One region of the Rodentibacter sp. JRC1 genome, then DNA from elsewhere that is predicted to be linked to it. Evidence: riboswitches for the same ligand, from Rfam matches in the RefSeq annotation. Region 1 holds a riboswitch; the other holds the start of a gene.
What was found. Region 1 has a riboswitch for thiamine pyrophosphate ahead of HEMROJRC1_RS10920 (radical SAM protein). Riboswitches for the same ligand answer to the same signal wherever they lie in the genome.

Region 1 (7,488 bases):
AACAAGCGTTTCATCTAAACCTAAGGCTTCGGCAAGGTTAGCGAGGAAAATGATCTCTTTACGTGATAAGTCTTTACTCACTAACCGTGCGGCAAGATAAACGTTTGCCGCCAGCGCCGTATCATCACCCACTTGGCGTGCGATTTCACTAATGCTAATCGGATTTGTCATTTCCATTTCAATCCATTGCGCAAGCTCTGCATTATCACCGATTTCATTGGCAATCGTTTGTTTTTCCTCTTCGGTAATTTCACCGTCTGCCGCCGCAGCTGCGATCATTGTTCGCAAAATTAACGCACTGTTATCTTGTTGAGCGGATGAACTTAGCACATCAAATTCGCTTTCTGACATAACCGGTTGTGTCTGTTGGCTTTTCTGATAATTTTGGTACGCCTGATACGCCAAATTACCAAGCACGGCTAATGAACCGAGTTTTGCCAAACTTGCGCCTCCTGAACGCCCTAAAATCATCGAAAGAATACCGGCAACCGCTGCGCCACCTCCCACTTTAGTCACCTTATCCAAGGTCGGATTACCGGTTTGTAAATTACTTGCGGAATTTTTCGCAATGTTAACGACTTGATTTAGAATTTGATTAAAATCCATAAAATGTTCCTTGTTGTTAAAAAATCTTCTTATAGACTGATCTTTTTTTAAAAAATTCCCTAAATTTAACCGCACTTTTATCAATTTTATTGACTAGATAGAAGATTTCATTATATTTGAGCTCTTTTTCATTTTTTATATAGGAACAATTTTATGGCGAAATCTACTCAAAAGCGAGAAACCTTCTCGGGTCGCAAAGCGTTCATTTTAGCCGCTATTGGCTCCGCTGTGGGCTTAGGCAATATCTGGCGTTTCCCCTACACCACTTACGAAAACGGCGGTGGTGCATTTATTATTCCTTATCTTATCGCCTTACTAACCGCAGGGATTCCTTTATTATTCTTAGATTATGCGATCGGTCATCGTCATCGTGGCGGTGCGCCGTTGTCTTATCGCCGTTTTAGTCCGCATTTTGAAGTCTTCGGCTGGTGGCAGGTAATGGTGAATGTGATCATCGGCTTATATTATGCGGTTGTTTTAGGTTGGGCTGCAAGCTATACCTATTTTTCCTTCAGTGGCGCTTGGGGAGATAAACCGATCGATTTCTTCATCGGTGAGTTTTTAAAAATGGGTGATATTGCCAACGGTGTGAGTTTTGAATTTGTCGGAATGGTAACCGGTCCTTTAATCGCCGTATGGGTGATCGCATTGCTCGTACTTTCTATGGGCATTCAGAAAGGGATTGCGAAATCTTCATCAATCTTAATGCCGGTACTTGTGGTAATGTTTATCGCATTAGTGATCTATTCTCTCTTTTTACCCGGTGCGGAAAAAGGCTTAAATGCATTGTTTACACCTGATTGGTCTAAACTTTCCAATCCAAGCGTATGGATTGCCGCCTACGGACAAATTTTCTTCTCGCTTTCGATCTGTTTCGGGATTATGGTGACTTACGCTTCATATCTCAAAAAAGAATCGGACTTAACCGGTAGCGGTTTAGTGGTGGGCTTTGCAAACAGTAGCTTTGAACTGTTAGCCGGTATCGGCGTATTCGCCGCATTAGGTTTTATCGCCACCGCTCAAGGTCAAGAGGTGAGTGAAGTGGCAAAAGGCGGGATCGGCTTGGCATTCTTTGCATTTCCAACCATCATTAACAAAGCACCGTTCGGGGAAGTACTTGGTGTCTTGTTCTTCGGTTCATTAACCTTTGCCGCATTAACTTCTTTTATATCCGTGATTGAAGTTATTATTTCCGCAATTCAAGACAAACTTCGCATTCGCCGTGCGAAAGTCACCTTTATCGTGGGCGTGCCGATGATGTTTGTTTCCGTCATTTTATTCGGCACGACAACCGGCTTACCGATGCTTGATGTATTCGATAAATTCGTGAACTATTTCGGTATCGTTGCCGTGGCATTCGTGTCGCTTATCGCCATCGTTTCAAATGAAAAATTAGGACTATTAGGCGATCATTTGAACGAAACCTCATCTTTTAAAGTCGGCTTTTTCTGGCGTTTATGTATCGTACTTACGACAGGTATTCTTGCATTTATGCTATTCAGTGAAGGGGCTAAAGTTTTCTCTGAAGGCTACGAAGGCTATCCAAGCTGGTTCGTCAATGTCTTCGGCTGGGGAATGGCGGTTAGCTTACTCGTTGTCGCATTCATTCTTTCCCGTTTAAAATGGAAAAGCGAAACCAAACTTACAATAGAATCAAAAGGAGAATAAGATGAGCTCTAGTGCAATTATTATGATGGTCATCGCACTTGGCGTAATTTGGGGCGGCTTCCTTTATGCTCTCCTTCGCCTACCAAAAGAAAATAATTAGTTTGATTATGTATCGGTGCGTTACGGCTTCGCCTAACTGCACCCTACGGCAATTTGTGTAACCGCTACATAATAATGTTAATTTTTCGACCGCACTTTTAAAGTGCGGTTATTTTTTCCGTATTTTGTAATAAAACCGATTTTACCTTGCGTCACACAATATTAACTTTTAGAATACCCTCACTTGTCGGAGTGCCGTTGGCTGAGATCGCAATGCGAGATCCGTTGAACCTGTGGGTTAAAACCTGCGTAGGGAACAAGGTTGCAAAACACCTCATAAAAATTACCGCTTGTTAATCAAACAAGTCGTCGCTTCAGGCAAGAAATTTACTTTTCACTTTTGGAGTATTTTTCGATGTCAAACCTTTCTTCTTCCTTTCCCGATTATTGGCAAACCCTAAACTGGGACGATTTAGCGTTACAGTTACGAGCCAAAACCGCCGCCGATGTGGAACGTGCCTTACAAAGTGCGGTCAGAAATTTGGACGATTTAATGGCGTTGCTTTCACCTGCAGCCGAAGCCTACTTAGAACCGATGGCACAGCTGGCTCAACAACTCACCCGTCAGCGGTTTGGCAATGTGGTGTCGTTTTACCTTCCGTTGTATTTATCTAATCTTTGCAAAAATGATTGTACCTATTGCGGGTTTTCAATGAGCAATCCGATAAAGCGTAAAACTTTGAATGAAAAAGAAATTTTGGCGGAATGTGAAGCCATTAAAGCAATGGGCTATGAGCATATTTTACTGGTGACGGGCGAGCATCAACAGAAAGTGGGAATGGATTATTTTCGACAAAATCTCCCCAAAATTCGACCGCTCTTTAGTGCGATATTGATGGAAGTACAACCGCTCAAATGTGAAGAATATGACGAACTGAAAACGCTCGGGCTTACCACGACCAAACCCTCCCACAAGAATCAGGCAAAGTCGCCCATTTCTGCTCAATGTGCGGACCAAAATTCTGCTCAATGAAAATCACCCAAGATGTGCGAGATTATACCAAAACCTTAGAACAACAAACTGGCTTAGAGCAAATGGCAGAAAAATTTACCCAATCGGGTGGGGAGATTTATCTTTCGACAAATTAATTGTAAAGATAGTTGAAAAGTAAGAAGAAACATTATATAAACATTTTTGTAACATTTTTTACTTTTAAGTTACATACGGAGTTCATTATGCACAACATAAGATCGCCTGTAGTTTTCTTTTATGGCTCGCTAATATTGCTATATTTTACTGATATGGGAATGATGATCGGTATGATTTGGGCATCATTAGCAATTACAAATAGTCCTTTTTTTCTTGGTTTAACTTTATGTTTAGGAGCAAGTGTACCCTATATTTTTAAGAAAATTTTCTCAAAAAAATATATGAAGAGTTTAACTTTAAAACGCTTGTATATGATGAGAATTATACTTTATGTTCTTATTTTAAGTTTAATCTTTATTAATATTGCAGAAACTTTTTATGGTCTATTTATAACAATTATTTTATTTGGAATTGTTAATGTATTTACATTGACTACTTATGAAACCTATAACTCTTATTTCGTTAATCAACAAGATATTTCATCAGACATTGCCTCTCGAGTAATGCAAACAGTATTACAATCAGGTGCATTTTTAGGGGCTGTAATAGCCGGATTAATCATTAAGAGATTTGGTTACCTAAATCTAATTTTATTCTTATCATTGTTTGAATTATTAATAAATTTCGTATTTTTATATAATAAATATTTTGACGTACAACTATCACCTGTCAATAAAATTTCTTTATTAAAAGATAATAAAGAAAAACCTACTAAACCACTCTATTTATTTAGCTTATCTTTGGCTTTTATTGGCGTTCATATTTCAGCTTTTAATTTACTTTCAACCATCATTTTCCAAGATCTAAATCAATGGGATTCCGAAATATTTGGTTATGCCAGTGGAATAGCAGGTATTGGGGCATTTATAGCTTCTTTTATTACGCTAAAAAGAATACCTATATTTGCTTTTATTTTAGCATTACTTAGTATGGATTATATTTATAGCTACGCTTCTTCTATCACTATAGCTATAACTTCTAGCTTCTTCATTGGTTTTTGTATTAATACTGTCAGGATTTACCTTAGAAAAATAATGTTGGATTATGCAAAAACACCTTATTTATCTCATAAAATGGGAGAAATCAGCACTTTCTTTTATGTATTCTTTCAATCTCTAGGTTCTGTAATCATTGGGTTAATTATTTCAGAGAACATTATTGAATTAAATACTTCTAGAATAATATTATCTATTATTGGTCTTTTTATTCTTATTTCATTTGTTTTTAATAAATTTTTTACTAAACAGGAGCAATTATGAAAACCTATATTATTGTTGACCCATTTTCAACAGGTTCTTTAATCGCCCCAGCTTTAAAGAAACAAGGGCATAAAGTTTATTCAGTGCTTTCTAGCGAAAAAATCTCAAATTATATGAAGTCATCTTATACTGGTGAAGGATTTGAGAACAAGTATCTTATGTCAATAAATGAAGTAAAGGAACAATTTCATCAAATTGATGGGGTAATTGTTGGTTCAGAAGCAGGAACTATTACTGGTGATTTGTTATCTGAATATTATGGCGTAAAAGGTAATTCTAGTAATAGTAGTGAACTAAGGAGAGATAAATATACAATGCAACAAGCATTGAAAGAAAATAAATTAGATTATATTGAAACATATAAAATTAATATAAATAATTACCATAAAATTGTTAATCAATTACCTGAAGATAAATCATTCGTTCTTAAGCCATTAAAATCAGCTGGTAGTGATAATGTATTATTTTTTCAAAATAAAATATATTTGCTTGAACATTTGATGAAAGAACAATGGAAAAGCAATGATTTATTTGGTAATCAAAATGATCATTTTATCATTCAGGAATACATATCTTCACAAGAATATGTTGTAGATATGATTGTAAATCAAAATGAGATCTTTATCGTTTCATTATGTAAATATGAAAAAGGTATTTTCAACCAAAGTAAATTTGTTTATAAATCACTAAACATCTTAGATCCTAATAATTCAAACTACCAATCATTAATAGATTATGCCAAACAATGTGTCAAAGCATTAAAAATAAATTATGGTGCCGTTCATATGGAACTATTTCATAACGATGAGCGTACTGTGATGATTGAAGCAGGAGCAAGGCTGCATGGAGGTGTTGCACCATTGCTATTTAAACAATGCTATCAACCTGATTTATTAAATAGCTTAGTGTATCTTTACACAAATGATCGGTTGAAAGTTAATGGCAAATCTAAGTTAAAAACTAATGGAAAAATTGTATTTTTAATCAATACTCATTATGACACATATATTCAAAATAGTGATTTATTGGAAGCTGAGTTTTCTCAAATATCAACCTTCTCTGGAGGTAAAATCTTCTTTGAAGAAGGAAAAAAATTACCACTAACAAAAGATCTTACTAATATTATAGGTATTGTCTGGCTTGTCGCTGATGACTTAGAAAAACTTAATCAAGATGAAAGAAAGGTAAGAGCAATCTTTGAAAAATATTTAATAGTAAATGATGAAGATAATAAATTATTATCTAGAAAAGAATTAAAAGGGTTAAAGTTAGATAAATGGCAGGATATTGTATTCAAATAACTAGAAGCTAGTTTTATGAATAAAGTTAGACCTTTTCCTTGCGTTTTTGGTGTAAAAGGATTTACCAAAGATCAAATTAGATATGTATTTCAAGAAAATATTGAGCCAATATATTTAGCAAATGTTTTAAGGGATTATCTGAAATATTGTAAATCTTATGGTAATTATACTTCGTTAGTTATTTTTGAAAAACCTAATCAAATTAGTACACTAGAAGAATATCATTCAAAATTTTGGGGGATTTTGAAAGAATTATCTGATTTAGATTATGCCAAGCCTGTAGATAGTATTCCTGCAGAATTAGATACGCCAATGTGGGAGTTTTCCTTTAATGGTGAATTAATTTTTGTAGTGTGTACAACACCAGCACACCAGAAACGACAAAGTCGTAGAAGCACAGGGTTTATTTTAACTTTTCAACCCCGTTGGGTTTTTGATGATTTATTAGGTAGTGAAGAAAAAGCAGAAGTTGCATTTAAGACCGTAAGAGAAAGACTTGAAAAATATGATCTTATTTCTCAATCTCCTTACTTGGGTAAGTATGGAGATAAAAATAATAGAGAATGGAAACAATATTTTCTTGATGATACTAATGAAATCAATATTAAATGTCCATTTCATAAACTAAAGTAAGGAGCTTATTATGACCATTAAATTTAAGCATATCGCATTAAATAAAGATTATTCATTTTTTATGAATTGTCTTCCTAATCAGGGCTGTGTCGAATTACAGCAGGATCAGCCTTTTAAAGAACATATTTGGCATAAACACGAAAATAGTGAAACCCTAATAATATTAGAAGGTTCTATGGAGTTTTATTATGAAAATGAAAGTAGGATATGTAAATCAGGAGATGTGATATTTTTACCCCAAAATGTGTTACACGGTTCAAAAGCTCTTGAAGAAGGATGTCGTTATCTTATTGCTTTTGAAATATTAGGACATATCTAGTAGCAGAAATTTACCTAATCGTAGGAGTTAGTTGTAAGGTGGGCAATTTTTTGCCCACCTTGAAAAAGTCTTAATATAGGGTAAATATAATGGATATTAGCTTACTAGGTTATTTTTTCTTATCAAGTTTGTTAATTGCTGCCTTGCCCAGCCCTGCAATGATGCTGACCATTCAAAGTGCGATTAACAATGGATTAACTAAAGGGATTGCCGTGGCATTCGTATCATTGATCGCCATCGTTGCCAATGAAAAATTAGGCTTATTAGGCGATCATTTGAACGAAACCTCATCTTTTAAAGTCGGCTTTTTCTGGCGTTTATGTATCGTACTCACGACAGGTATTCTTGCATTTATGCTATTTAGTGAAGGTGCGAAAGTTTTCTCTGAAGGTTACGAAGGTTATCCAAGCTGGTTTATCAATATCTTCGGATGGGGAATGGCAGTCAGCTTACTCGTTGTCGCATTTATTCTTTCACGCTTAAAATGGAAAAGCGAAACCAAACTTACAATAG
Region 2 (7,488 bases), 970 kb from region 1:
ATCAAACGCCATCGGCATTGATTTATAATTAAATTTAACCTTTTTTAATTTAATCATTGTCCACCTTATTGTGTTCGATAAACAGAAATAATCCGATACATAAACCCAGCAAAATCAATGCGGTAATTGCAGCTTCTTGGCTACGATATTGCCCGAGTTGTTGATAAAGCAAATGAGGAAGCGAGGTGAAATCCGGACTACCAAATAATGCAATTGCCGTGAAATCCCCCAACGAAAGTGTCGTCGCCAGCGCAAACGCATATTTTAACGGTGCCTTTAATAACGGATATTCTATTAATTTAAAGCGTTGCCAACCTTTAAGATTAAGCGATAAGCATAGTTTTTCATAATATTGCGTCGCCTGCATCATCGGCGAATTTAAAATTCGGATAACAAAAGGCATCGCCGCCAAGGCGTTACAAAGCACGACGATAAAAAATAAATGTACATTGGTGAAATCAATATCTTGTAAAAGCAAAAATAGCCCTACCGCCAAAATCAATGTAGGAATGGCTAAAATCATCATTCCGGCGGTTTGAATAAAGGTTGCAAACACAGGAAAATGGAGCCATTGTAATTGGCGTGAAAGCAGTAATAAGAGAAAAGAAAAAGTAATTGCCAGCACGCCTGAAGTCGGTGCCATAGAAAGAGAATACATTAAGGCTTTCCATAACTGCGGGTCTTGTAAAAAACGCCCCCATTGCCGTGCGTTCAATCCTTCAACGATAATATTCAACAAGGGCATAAAAATAAATAAGCAAACGCTAATTAAAATAAAAACATTAAAAATTTTGACCGCACTTGAAGGGGCAGCCAGCCAAATATAACGCTGAGATAAGTGGGTTTCCGGTGGTTTTGCCAAAAACTGCGACATCGTAAATAATACAAAGCAAAAAACAAATTGAATCAAGGCAAACAAGGCGGCTTTCGGAAAATCAAATTCAAATAAAATCGCTTGATAAATGGCGACTTCTAATGTGCTATTTTGTGGCCCGCCACCAAGTGCGAGTACAATCGTGAAGCTGGTAAAGCACAACATAAAAATCAACACAAAAGCAGGTAAAAGTTGATTTTTAAGATAAGGTAATTCAATGAGACGAAAAAATTGCCAACCGCGAATATTTAATTGAGCGGCAAGCTGATGTTGTTCCGAAGGGATAGATTGTAGGGCTTGCCCCGTCATTCTTGCCGCGAGAGGAATATTAAAAAAAAGATGAGCAATCAAGATGCCGCTTAGTCCGTAGATTGTCGGTTTCCAGTCGATTCCCAAACTCTGCATAAGCAAACTTAGCCAACCAGCCGAACCATAAATACCAAGTAAACCGAAGATAGCCAATAATGCGGGCAATACGAATGTGAGAGAAAATAAACGCTGTATAAGCCGCTTGCCACAAAAAGATTGATAAAAAAATGCACGCCCAAATAACGTTCCAATCATCACCGAAAGCAATGCCGACAAAAAAGCCTGCTCAAAACTAAAGGTGATGATTTGATGTAGATAACTGTCTTGTTTAAAGTTTTCCCACGTATAGCTTCCTCCTACAGAAAACACTGATGAAAGAGAGAGCACATAAAGTAAAACAATGAAAAAAACGACCGCACTTCCGCCGATATAATGACGGGGACGAAAATGCGGATGAGAAAATAATGGCACCATACGACTCATTATTTAGAAAGTGCCTTTTGCCATTGATTAATCCAGTTTTTTAAATGTTCACCGGTTACTTTTGATGTATCCAGAACAACACTATGTTGAGTATGCTCCTTTAGGGCATCGATATTGCTTTCAATCGCCGTATTAATCACCGGTAACATCACGTTATTTTTTGCTATATCGGCTTGCGCTTCCGGTGAAAGCAAGTATTCAAGGAAATGATCGGCACAACGATTACTACGATTCGCCACTTTCGCCGCAACTTCCACTTGCAACACGCCACCTTCTGCAAAATCAGTCGCCATATAATTCTCTTTCTGTTCGGAAAGAAGATGATAAATCGGTGAAGTGTTGGTGCTTAATACCAAATCCCCCTCACCTTTTAAAAAGGCACCATAGGCTTCAGTCCAACCTTTCGTTACGGTAACCGTATGTTCAGCTAACGCTTTCCACATATTTTCAATTTCAGCTTGCGGATAAAGCGTATTCACCCAAAGTAATAAACCTCGTCCGATACTGCTGGTGCGCGGATCTTGATATAACACTTTTAAATCTTTTCGTTCAATCAATTCCTTCAGGCTTTTTGGCGGATTGGTTAATTTATTTTTATCGTAAATAAAAGCGTATTTCGCAAAATCGAAAGGTAAAAAAGTACGATTATCCCATTCTAACGGCAACGCAAGTTTATTGAGATCAACTTGATTCGGCTCAAACATTGCGAGTTTTTCCGCTTCATCAATTTGGTGATTATCTAACCCCAAAACGATGTCCGCTTTAATTTTCTTGCCTTCCAAACGTACACGATTAAACAGAGTACCGTTATTATCAAAAGCGACATAATTTAATTGACACTGAGGGAATTGTTTTTCAAAACCATTTTTAACTTTCGGGCCGGCACTCCAATCAGCGCTGAAAGAATCATAAGTATAGACCGTTAAAGGTTGCGGTGCAGCTTGAGTAAAAGGAGATGAAACAAAAAGTGCGGTTACAAAAAACAACAGTTTTTTGAACATCGGCTTAGCCGACGGTGGCGAAACCATAGCAATTGCTGAAGCGATTGCGTATAAAATGAAGCGTGTTTTTTTCATAATGCCATCCTTATAAAAAGTGAAGAAACAGCCTAATGAAAAAGAATTAGTTTCCTACGCCAGCATTATCTGTTTCAGGTTCACGGGTATTTCTCAGCCAAACAAGTTGGCACCCCGACTAATTGTGTGGAAGTCTATACAAATGCTTTATAATATACAAGCACTTTACGATAAAACGAATCACAAAATTCAAGCAAAAGAAAACCCGCAAAAAGCGGGTTTAAGCTCTAAATACATTATGCTTGGTGCTTGGCAGCGACTTCGCTTAACAGAGTTTGCAATTCACCGGCTTGATACATTTCCAAAATAATATCGCACCCGCCGACCAATTCACCTTCAACCCATAATTGAGGGAAAGTCGGCCAATTTGCATAACTCGGCAACGCTGCCCGAATATCAGGATGTTGTAAGATATCGACATAACCAAAAGGCACTTTGCAGTTTATTAAGGCTTCAACCGCACGTGCAGAAAAACCACAAGAAGGCAGTTTTGGCGATCCTTTCATATAAATTAAAATCGGATTTTCGCTGATTTGTTTCTTAATTTTATCTAAAGTTTCCATAATGTTCCCCATAAAAAACGAGCGGGCATTTTAACATAAGTTAAAAACATCACAAATTATAACTTGAGTATTTATGTAGGATTTACCAACTTCCGCCGGCTCCACCGCCGCCAAAACCGCCACCACCAAAGCCTCCGCCTGATGAGCCGCCTCCGAATCCGCCACCAAAACCTGAACCGCTACGGCGGCGGGATAATGTAGATTGACGCACAATACGATTTAATTGATCACGCTGATTCGGGCTGATATAGACTTCATCCTTATGATACAGATATTCACCAAACACAACAAAAGCGATAAATACCAACACCATAATGAAAGGAATATATTGTTCAAATTCACTTTCTTCCGTCTGATAAGCACCGTATTCCCCTTGGCTGGCTGCAATGATGTCATTTAAGCCGTCATTTATGCCTTGCGCATATTGTCCTTGCTTAAATTGAGGCAAAATCGCATGGCGAATAACTTGTGATAAAAAAGCATCAGGCAATACCCCTTCCAAACCTTGTCCTGTGGCGATAAAAACTTTGCGGTCATTTTTCGCAATCAGCATTAACACGCCATTATTTAACTGCTTACGTCCAATTCCCCATTTATCGCCCAAAGCAAAAGCATAATCGGCAATTTCATATTCACCTGTTGTGGGCACGATGACAACCGCGATTTGTGAGCTTGTCGAATTACCATAAGCGATCAGTTTATTTTCAAGAATTTGCTGCTGTTGAGATGACAGAGTATTCGTGTAATCATTCACATAATGAAAAGGGGTTGGCGTAGGCGGAAACTGCGCAGCAGAGACGAAATTCACCCAAAAAATAATGCTAAAAACAACCGCACTTTTCATAATCTGCAACAATCTAGTCATGAATAATTACCTCATTCGATAATTCATTTCGGTCATTCGGTTGAACCGGGAAATGTGTTATTAAGATTTCGGTAATACGATTAATTGCTTCAACAATGCCTTGGGTATAAGCCCCTTGCTTGAATTGGGAGATCATCAGATCACATTGTTTCTGCCAATAAGTCGCATCGACAAATTGGTGAATCCCTTTATCACCGACAATCGCACAAAGATGATCTTTATACCCGACATAGATTAATACGGCATTTTGCTCTGCGGTTTTGTGCATCTCCAGATCATTAAATACCTGTAAAGCCCGTGCTATTGCCGATAAGTTTTTTGAAGACTTAGGTAATTTCCTCTCAATATATACGCGCAATTCTGCCGAACTTTGGCTTTCGAGGCGAACAATTGCCGCCTCGATTTGTTTTTTATCGACAGGAATCCTTGAAAAGAATTTCATTATCTTATCCTAATTAAAATTCACAGTCGGAGCATTTTCAGCACCTGCCGTTGATTTGAAATAAGGTTTTTCTTTAAAACCAAGAATCATTGCGGCAAATTTTGTTGGGAATTGACGTACTTTTTGGTTATACACACGAGCAGCCTCATTAAATTTATTACGGGCAACATTAATTCGATTTTCCGTACCTTCAAGTTGAGATTGTAAATTCATAAAACCTTCGTGCGCTTTTAATTGCGGATATTGCTCAACCGTTACAAGCAAACGGGATAATGCCGATCCCACTTGATTTTGGTTTTGTTGAAATTGTGTAAGCTGTTCTTCCGTCATATTTGAGGGATCAATTTTAGTTTGTGTCGCTTTTGCACGGGCTTCGATCACGTTGGTTAAAGTTTGTTGTTCAAAATTTGCTTGACCTTTCACTGTATTCACTAAATTCGGAATAAGATCAGCACGGCGTTGATAAGAAGATTCCACATTTGCCCAGACAGAATCAATTTCTTCTTCCGCTTTCACTAAACCATTATAACTAGACATTAAAGTAAATCCCGCCACTACGGCAACAAGGATAATGACAAACCACTTTTTCATAAGAATATTCCTATTAATAAATAAAATTTTTTAAAGATATTATTGTTATGCTTATTCTAAGCATACAAAAGAAAAGACCTAAACCAAGGTTTAGGTCTTTTTCCATTTAATCCGCTAAGGATACCAAATAGGATTATTTAGTACCGTTAACTGCGATTTCAACACGACGATCCGGTGCTAAACAAGCGATAAGCGCTTTACGACCTTTAACCGCGTCACAAGTTGCACCAGTAACAGGGTTTGCTTTACCGTAACCGGTTGCAGTGATGTCTTGTGCCGGAACACCTTTAGCTACTAAGTAGTTAGCTACGGTGTCTGCACGACGTTGAGATAATTTTAAGTTGGTTTTTTCAGAACCGATACGGTCTGTGTAACCTGCAACACCTACTTTAGCGTTGCTAACTTGAGCGATTTCACCGTAGATACCGTCTAAAGTCGCTTGAGCTTGCGGTTTTAAGTTAGCTTTACCGAAAGCGAAAGTTACATCAGAGTTCAAGTTGAAAGTTTTGCTTACAACTTCAGGTGCAACTACAGGTGCAGCACCTTGACCGAAACGGTAAGATAAACCGGCATTGATAGAACCGATCCATGGTGTGTAATCTGCGTTTTCAGCTAATTTGTTATCTTTACCAACGCTTGTTAACCATTGATATTCAAGACGGAATGCTAACTCCGGTAATGAAGGCATTGCATACTCGAAACCTGCTGCAAACATTGGAGACACTTTTAAGCTGTGAGCACCTTCCGCATGGTTACGGCTTCCGTTTGCATCATAGTATTTATAGTCTGAACGAACTAATGCTGCCGCCGCACGACCGTAGAAATCTAAGCCGTCTAATGCAGACACTAAGCCACCCAAATTGTAGCTACCTTTCAAACCTAAGTGTGCACCGTGGTTAGTGTGTTTGAAAACAGTTTGACCAGCGTTACGCCCTTTAATACGACCGAAATCGTCATAACCTAATTCAACCGCTAAACCTAAGTTGTCACGGTTTAAGATTTGGTAACCACCAAATACACCGTAGGTGAAAGAATTACGATTGTAGCCAAGACCATCGAGCTTAGCATTTGCACGGATACCATCGTGCGCTGACGCTTGACCTGCTTTAGCACCAACATAGAAAGTGTTTTCTTGCGGTGCTGCTTGAGCTACAGAAGCTGCGGCTAAGCCGGCTACAACTAATGCGATTGCAGTTTTTTTCATTTTGATGTCCTCTATCTTAGTCATCGATTGATAAATAAAAAGTTTCCTCGTTTATCGTGAACTTTCCGAAGAAACATCACTCAAAACATTGCTTAACTAGGGTTTTGAATTTGCCCTATTTTTAACCTTTTGACAAATTCAATTCCTTTGTAATCGCCAAAGGAACGTTCAAAATTCTGTCTATTATCCTATAAAAAAAACAAAGATCAAATTTTTTTTGGCTGTTTTGGTGATTTTATACACAAACAAATATCCCAACATAAACCTTTATTTACCCTAACCTTTTGCTTTAAAAACAAATTTAAAGAGGTAAAAATCGACTTTTTCTTCGCCATAATATATTATCTTTCTAACTTGCTTTTTCTATACTTTATGATTGATACTATGCTTCCCCTTCTCTCTAATATCCCACAACTTGAAAAAACCGTTCAAACTTATCTTGCGGAACTCCAAAAGCAACATTTTGAGGGTGATATCGCCACAAATTATGCGGATCGATTAGCGCTCGCCACAGATAACAGCGTTTATCAACTACTGCCGCAAGCGATTCTCTTCCCAAGAAACGTTGCAGATGTTGTGCGCATTACCAAACTGGCGAATAAACCTGATTTTCAATCTCTCACTTTCACCCCGCGCGGCGGTGGTACGGGAACGAACGGGCAATCCCTCAATAACAATATTATCGTTGATCTTTCACGTTATATGACAACTATTTTGGAACTTAATGTGGAGGAACGTTGGGTACGCGTGCAAGCGGGCGTAGTAAAAGATCAGCTCAATCAATTCTTGAAACCTTACGGTCTATTTTTCGCGCCGGAACTTTCCACCAGCAATCGTGCCACTTTAGGCGGAATGATTAATACGGATGCATCAGGACAAGGTTCTTTACAATACGGTAAAACCTCTGATCACGTATTGGAACTACGCGCAGTATTAATGAACGGCGAAATACTCGATACAAGAGCGGTCAAATTTCAGGATATTTTAGAAACTACTAATTCTCTTGAATTAAATGCTTCCGGCAAACGACTTTATCAAGAAATTGCCCAACGCTGTAAAGAAAAGCGCACTGCTATTATTA

Region 2: another riboswitch for thiamine pyrophosphate. It lies ahead of thiB (thiamine ABC transporter substrate binding subunit); the one in region 1 lies ahead of HEMROJRC1_RS10920 (radical SAM protein).

Annotation. Positions count from the first base shown of each region.
Region 1 covers NZ_BPWA01000001.1:1,072,006-1,079,493, forward strand. Annotated here, with positions in the region: gene HEMROJRC1_RS04735 (tellurite resistance TerB family protein) at 1-606, opposite strand, end outside; gene HEMROJRC1_RS04740 (sodium-dependent transporter) at 760-2,274, shown strand; gene HEMROJRC1_RS04745 (methionine/alanine import family NSS transporter small subunit) at 2,276-2,374, shown strand; TPP riboswitch at 2,552-2,646, shown strand; partial or broken gene HEMROJRC1_RS10920 (radical SAM protein) at 2,909-3,175, shown strand; gene HEMROJRC1_RS04755 (hypothetical protein) at 3,622-4,722, shown strand; gene HEMROJRC1_RS04760 (ATP-grasp domain-containing protein) at 4,719-6,023, shown strand; gene HEMROJRC1_RS04765 (YqcI/YcgG family protein) at 6,039-6,656, shown strand; gene HEMROJRC1_RS04770 (cupin domain-containing protein) at 6,667-6,975, shown strand; gene HEMROJRC1_RS04775 (hypothetical protein) at 7,065-7,488, shown strand, end outside.
Region 2 covers NZ_BPWA01000001.1:2,042,104-2,049,591, reverse strand. Annotated here, with positions in the region: gene thiQ (thiamine ABC transporter ATP-binding protein) at 1-57, opposite strand, end outside; gene thiP (thiamine/thiamine pyrophosphate ABC transporter permease ThiP) at 50-1,657, opposite strand; gene thiB (thiamine ABC transporter substrate binding subunit) at 1,666-2,667, opposite strand; TPP riboswitch at 2,777-2,869, opposite strand; gene grxD (Grx4 family monothiol glutaredoxin) at 2,979-3,305, opposite strand; gene HEMROJRC1_RS09310 (YgcG family protein) at 3,388-4,170, opposite strand; gene HEMROJRC1_RS09305 (TPM domain-containing protein) at 4,163-4,612, opposite strand; gene HEMROJRC1_RS09300 (LemA family protein) at 4,622-5,203, opposite strand; gene ompA (porin OmpA) at 5,337-6,407, opposite strand; gene HEMROJRC1_RS09290 (FAD-binding and (Fe-S)-binding domain-containing protein) at 6,792-7,488, shown strand, end outside.